DNA from 2 places in the Muriventricola aceti genome. Region 1 is predicted to be linked to the other one. Evidence: a T-box and tRNA genes for the amino acid it is inferred to sense, from the RefSeq annotation. Region 1 holds a T-box; the other holds one or more tRNA genes.
The links. A T-box is a leader RNA that pairs with one kind of tRNA and senses whether it is charged. The one in region 1 lies ahead of OCV64_RS05810 (glycine--tRNA ligase), so its partner is inferred to be a tRNA-Gly.
Positions count from the first base shown of each region.

Region 2: it encodes a tRNA-Gly, which carries the amino acid that the T-box ahead of OCV64_RS05810 (glycine--tRNA ligase) is inferred to sense. The anticodon was not compared.

Region 1 covers NZ_JAOQKF010000004.1:97,799-101,204, reverse strand. Annotated here, with positions in the region: gene OCV64_RS05830 (cell division protein SepF) at 2-502, shown strand; gene OCV64_RS05825 (DivIVA domain-containing protein) at 626-1,366, shown strand; gene OCV64_RS05820 (hypothetical protein) at 1,405-1,626, opposite strand; gene OCV64_RS05815 (ribbon-helix-helix domain-containing protein) at 1,721-1,894, shown strand; T-box leader at 1,934-2,147, shown strand; gene OCV64_RS05810 (glycine--tRNA ligase) at 2,216-3,406, shown strand, end outside.
Region 2 covers NZ_JAOQKF010000002.1:100,808-104,213, forward strand. Annotated here, with positions in the region: gene OCV64_RS02550 (TRAP transporter substrate-binding protein) at 1-257, opposite strand, end outside; gene OCV64_RS02555 (GntR family transcriptional regulator) at 466-1,200, opposite strand; tRNA gene OCV64_RS02560 (tRNA-Gly) at 1,610-1,685, shown strand; gene sstT (serine/threonine transporter SstT) at 1,835-3,052, shown strand; gene OCV64_RS02570 (V-type ATP synthase subunit D) at 3,183-3,406, opposite strand, start outside.

The DNA of each region.
Region 1 (3,406 bases):
GATGGGACTTTTTGACGAATTTAAGCGTTTGGCCCACCCCTATGAGGACGAGGAGCCCGACGACGACTTTGATGGCTTTGACGACTTCGACGCCCCCGCCCCACGGGCAGAGCGCCGGGAGCGGCCCGAGCGGTTGGAGCGGTCCTCCCGGAATGTGGACACCCTGTACGGCTCCTCCCAGGAGGAGGAGCGCCGGAGCAACAAGGTGGTCAACATCCGGGCGGCGACCCAGCTCCAGGTGGTGCTGGTCAAACCGGAGAAGTTTGAGGACGCCTCCGCCATCGCCGACCATCTGCGGGAGAAGCGAACGGTGGTGCTGAACCTGGAGTCCACCAACAAGGAGATCGCCCGCCGCCTGCTGGACTTCCTGTCCGGCGTGGCCTACGCCAACGAGGGCAAGATCAAAAAGGTGGCCATCTCCACCTATATCATCACCCCTTACAACGTGGATATCCTGGGCGACCTGATCGACGAACTGGAGAACAACGGGCTATATTTCTGAGATCGCCGCCCAAGCCCCGTCACGGATGGGGCGGCGCGGCAAGCGCCGTAAATTGGAAGGGCCGGCATACCCGTCGGCCCGCTTCCCTTTTGGCAGTAGAAAGATTTTAGGAGGGATCACACTATGCTTACGCCCCAGGAAGTGTCTGAGCGCGCCTTTCAAAAGGCCACCTTCAACGGCTACAATATGTCCCAGGTGGACGAATTTTTGGATATTCTGACGGCGGATTACTCCGCCCTGTACAGCGAGAACGCCGTGCTGAAAAGCAAGATGAAGGTGTTGGCCGACAAGGTGGAGGAGTACCGGGCCACCGAGGACGCCATGCGGCAGGCCTTTATGATCGCCCAGCGCCGGGCGGATGATCTGGTCCGGGAGGCGGAGCAGAAGCGTGCCGCCCTGATCCACGAGGCGGAGGGCGAAGCGCGCCAGCGTATGGAGAGCATTACCAAGGAGGTGGAGGCGGAGGAGTTCCGGCTTCAGCAGGCCAAGAACGCCACCGCCGCCTTTGTGGATAAGCTGCGGGCCATCCACGCCAAGCAGGAGGAATTTTTGGACCAGCTGGGCGAGATGTGTCCCGACGCCCAGCCCCAGCCGGCCCCTGATCCGGTGGAGGAAACGGTGTCCGAGATAGACGACAATGTTCAGCGATTGCTGAACCAGGCCATGCTGGAGGCCACGGCGGAGAATTTGAAGGCCCGCCAGGAGGCGGAGGAGGAGCCTGAGGATCTGGAGGATACCGCCGAGTTTGGCCCCGTGTCGGGCGGCGAGGCGGAGGACGAAGATGAGGAGGATCTGCCCCCAGTCCGGGGCAGCCGCATTAACTTCGGTGAGCTCCAGTTCGGCCGAGACTATGAGATCAAATGAAGAGAGCCGGACTTGTCCGGCGTGAAATAAGCGGCCTCTCAACCGATTTCCGGCTGAGAGGCCGCTTCACGCTGTCCATCTTCCGCGCCGCCGCGGAGGAGGGTAAAGATGGGCTCCTCCTGAGGCGGGGTCCCCCCCGCCGCCTGCCATCCAGCGGCAAAGGCCAGACGGGCCAGGGTGAACATCTGGTTCGCCGCCTCGTCATAGTCCCTCCGCTCTAAAAAGCAGGAGAAGGCGGCTTCAAAATCATTGGAATACATATGCATCACCTCTTTTAGTACGATTATAGGCGATTCGATAGGATTCGTCAATATTAAATACTATTTGATAGTATAGTCGTATATGGTGATAAGTATGAAGCCGCTTAAAACAAAAATCAGTATTACATTGGATGACCCGGTACTGGAGCAGACAAAGCGTCTGGCTGAAAGAGAGGACCGCTCTTTGTCCAGCTATATCAATCTGCTCCTGAAGGCCCATCTGGAGCGGATGGAAAAAAACGGGGCTGACGGGGCGAAAAAACCGTAAATTCCCTTGACAACGGATAAAAACTGTCATACAATACGCTTCAAAGCAAGGACAGAGAATAGTACCCAGCGGCGGGGCTTCAGAGAGAGGATGGCTGGTGAAAATCCTCCAAAGCCGCGAAGGGAAGGCGCCTCTGGAGCGCGGGCAGGAAATGGCCCGCCGGTCCCCCCGCCGTTACCGGGAACGAAGCGCGTGTCAGCCAGACACGAATTCAGGTGGAACCGCGGATATTTGTAACATATTCGCCCTGAGCCCCAAGGGCTCGGGGCGCTTTTTTTGCTCTGAGCCAATCAAACAGTATGATGAAAAGGAGCAGTTACCATGAAAAACACCAAAAAGACCATGGAGAAGATCGTCAACCTGTGTAAGGGCCGGGGCTTCATTTTCTCCGGCAGCGAGATCTACGGCGGACTGGCCAACACCTGGGACTACGGTCCCCTGGGTGTGGAGCTGAAAAACAATGTGAAAAAGGCATGGTGGAAGAAGTTCGTTCAGGAGAACCCCTACAACGTGGGCCTGGACGCCGCCATTTTGATGAATCCCCAGGTGTGGGTGGCCTCCGGCCACGTGGGCGGCTTCTCCGACCCCCTGATGGACTGCAAGGAGTGTAAGGAACGCTTCCGCGCCGACAAGGTCATCGAGGATTGGTGCCAGGAGAACAGCTTTGACCTGGGCCACAGCGTGGACGCCATGAGCCAGGCCCAGATGAAGGAGTTTGTGGAGGAGCACAACATCCCCTGCCCCTCCTGCGGCAAGCACAACTGGACCGACATCCGCCAGTTTAACCTGATGTTCAAGACCTTCCAGGGTGTTACCGAGGACGCAAAAAACACCGTCTACCTCCGCCCCGAAACCGCCCAGGGCATCTTTGTCAACTTCCAGAACGTCCAGCGCACCACCCGCCGGAAGCTGCCCTTCGGCGTGTGCCAGGTGGGCAAGTCCTTCCGCAACGAGATCACCCCCGGAAACTTCACCTTCCGTACCCGTGAATTTGAGCAGATGGAGCTGGAGTTCTTCTGCACCCCCGGCACCGAGCTGGAATGGTTCGCCTACTGGAAGGACTTCTGCCATCAGTGGCTGTTGAACCTGGGCATGAGGGATGAGAATTTACGCCTGCGGGACCACGACCCGGAGGAGCTGTCCCACTACTCCAACGCCACCACTGACTTTGAGTTCGTATTCCCCTTCGGCTGGGGCGAGCTGTGGGGCGTGGCCAGCCGGACCAACTTCGACCTGACCGCCCACCAGAACACCTCCGGCAAGGACATGACCTACTTCGACCAGGAGAAGAACGAGCACTATATCCCCTATGTGGTGGAGCCCTCCCTGGGCGCCGACCGGGTGACACTGGCCTTCCTGGTGGACGCCTATGACGAGGAGGTGGTGGATGCCGAGAAGAACGATGTCCGCACTGTCCTGCGCCTCCACCCTGCCCTGGCCCCCTTCAAGTGCGCCGTGCTTCCCCTGTCCAAGAAGCTGGCCGACAAGGGCCGGGAGATCCAGGCCGAGCTG
Region 2 (3,406 bases), on a different contig from region 1:
AGCGGCTGCATATCGTAGCCGCACAGGGTGTTGTCAAAGTAGCATTGAACTTCCAGCTCGCCTTTTGTGTACTCATATACCTTGTCGGCAAAAAGCTGTTCCCAGATGCCGGCATCGGAGGATGCGGAGTTCTGATCGGTGAATTTTAATACCCGGGGCTCGTTGTTGCTGCCGGAGTCCCCGCTTCCGCAACCGGCCAGCACTGGGAGCAACAAGACGGCAGAAAGCAGGGATGCAAGGTTCCTTTTTAGTTTCATTTTTGATTCTCCTTTCTTACATTAATTATGATGGCGGAAACATTTCTTTCCCCTACACCATCTAATCTAATTTCTGCTTATCTTGGCACTTGGTATTTGGCATTTGGCGTTTGGCATACCAAAAATAGCAACTTATTTATACATCAACTACACCAAAAAGTCAACCCAAATCAGGCGAATTTTCTATATTATCCAAATATTATCGATATTATTTGTCTATTGTAACGAACTCTTCTTGAAGCTTGGTATCCAGATTCGCCGGATCAAAGCCAAGGTGTCCCGGCAGCGAGAGCATTCGCTGCCTCCATGCGCTGTAGTGTTCCGACAGGTACCGGCACGCATTTTCATAGTCCCCGCTCTCCATGCACTTCAGAATGGCAAGGTGCTCCTGAGCAAAAGCATTGCCGTCCTTTCCACTGTATTTCATGCTAAGGATAGAAGCTCGGGTCACCTTTTCGTTGATCTCCTCCGAAAAGGTAAATAAGATGCTATTCCCGGATTTTCGATTGATATAGCGGTGAAAGCTGGTATCCAGCGCCATGATGCTGTAATAGGAACCGTGATCCTGCTTGGTAACGTCCATCATCTCCTGGAGGATGCCATGCAGGTGGGCAAAGTCCTCCGGTGTATATTTATAAAAGGCCAGCTCAAAGCCGAGCATGTCGATGGGCTCCCGAATCTCCAGCAGTTCCAGAATGTTCCGCCACAACAGAGGAGCAACCATGCGTATTTTTCCGTTCTGCTCCACCCAGCCTTCCTTCTCCAAAAGGGTCAGCGCATCTCGCAGCGGCGTCCGGCTCACCCCCAGCATGGAGGCAAATTCCCGTTCGTTGACGTTGCTTCCCGCTTTCAGCTTGCCTGTAATGATCAGCGATTTGATCTGCTGATAGATTTTCGTGCTGTAGCTTTTGTTCTTTTCGATTTTTTCTAAATACTGTACCATATCCTACTTCTCCATGCTTCTGGCTCAATCCCAAAAATATTCTGCTGTACCCAGCGGCAAATCCTGCATTTCTCATGCCAATTATTATATTTTTTATATCACGTTCTCTATAATATGTCAATTCCAGGATATTTCCGGCGGCTTCTCACTTGATCCCATGAATGCGGTAACGCATCAAAATTTTCCTTACCTTTACACAAAAGCAAGCCAATTATATCAAAAAATGGAAAATTCTCTAAGCAGCCTTTGGCGGTCACAATGAACAGAATAAAAGGCAATATAATTTCCTCAACTAAATTTTGTTGCAAATTTGTCAACCAATCATGACAAAGACATTTTTATATTTTTTCAAAATTTAAATTTCGGGGTTGACATCGCTCTGTTTTCTGTTATAATACCATTTGTCGCTGCGAGTGTAGCTCATCTGGTAGAGCGCCACCTTGCCAAGGTGGAGGTAGCGAGTTCGAGCCTCGTCACTCGCTCCAAGTGGAAAGACACGACATATGTCGTGTCTTTCTTTTTGAATTTTCGTGCCCAGCCACTGTCCCTTCAGGGCAGGTCAGCGGTCCCTTATTCAGCCCTGTGGTAAAGGGTTACGCTCCCCTTTACTTCACCAAAGAAAGGAATCGGAAGTATGGAACTCTTACACAAGTGGAACCATATCAGCCTAGTCAAACGGATCATCGTGGGACTTATTCTGGGCGCCGCTCTAGGCGCCCTCCTGCCTCAGGCCTCCGTCATCGGTATCCTGGGCACTCTGTTCGTCAATGCCTTGAAGGCTCTGGCCCCTCTGCTGGTCTTTTTCCTCGTCCTTCACTCCCTCTCACAGCATAAAAAGGGAGCTAAGAGCAACATGTCCGCTGTGATCGTCTTTTATCTGATTGGCACCTTTCTGGCCGCGCTGTGCGCCGTGGTGACCAGCTTTCTCTTTCCCTCCACTCTGATTTTAGTCGAGCAGGCCGAGCAGGCTGCCCCTGGCGGCATCGCTGACGTGCTCCAGAATCTGCTGAACAGCGCCGTAAGCAACCCCATCTCCGCCATCGCTGAAGCAAACTATATTGGCGTGCTGCTGTGGGCCGTTGTCTTTGGACTAGCCATGCGTGAGGCCGGCGAGGGCACCAAGACTGTACTGGGCGACATCTCCAATATGCTGTCCTCCGCAATCCGATGGGTCATTAGCTGCGCCCCCTTCGGCATCCTAGGGCTTGTCTATACCACGGTATCCGATACCGGCTTTGAGTCCTTTCTGAATTATGGCCGGCTAATTCTGGTCTTAGTAGGCTGTATGCTCCTGGTAGCTCTGGTCGTCAACCCCATCATTGTCTACCTGGCTATTCGGAAAAATCCCTATCCCCTGGTCTTTCGATGTCTGAAGGACAGCGGCATCATGGCTTTCTTTACCCGCAGCTCGGCGGCTAATATCCCGGTGAATATGAAGCTGTGTGAAGACTTGGGTCTGGATAAGGAGAAGTACTCCGTTTCCATTCCCCTGGGAGCTACTATTAACATGGCTGGCGCTGCCATCACTATCACCATCCTTACCCTGGCCGCCGCCAACACGCTGGGTATCTCTGTGGACTTTCCCACTGCCCTCCTGCTGAGTTTGGTTTCCTCTGTGGCCGCCTGTGGCTCCTCCGGCGTGGCGGGAGGCTCGCTGCTCCTCATCCCAATGGCCTGCAGTATGTTCGGTATCTCCAGCGACATAGCCATGCAGGTGGTCGGCATCGGCTTTATCATCGGTGTCATTCAGGACTCCTGTGAAACCGCACTTAACTCCTCCTCCGATGTGCTGTTCACTGCCGCGGCCGAGTTCCGCGGCCGCAGGAAAGCCGGACTGGATATGGGGTATTGATGGAGGGGACCCATTCCTCCATACGTCTAAAACAGTGGGTTAAATATAATAAGGAGGCACTGCCCTGGATTTTCCGGGCAGTGCCTCCTTTTTTATCTTGTCCCATTGACAAAGTGAGGAAACATACGCCTTAAACCTCTTGCGGCGCCTCACCTGAAGCCCTGAAAACCTTTGCGGCTCTAGCGTTCTCGGCTCTCCGATCCTCGATGGCCTCCTTCAGAAGCATATCCTTCACCTTCATCAGTCGAATGGTGTTGGCCCGCTCGTTTTCATCCAGCTTCATGGTGATATACTTGATATTTTTCTGCATCTCCGGGATCTTCACATACTCCAGGGCGTTGACCCGTCGGCGGG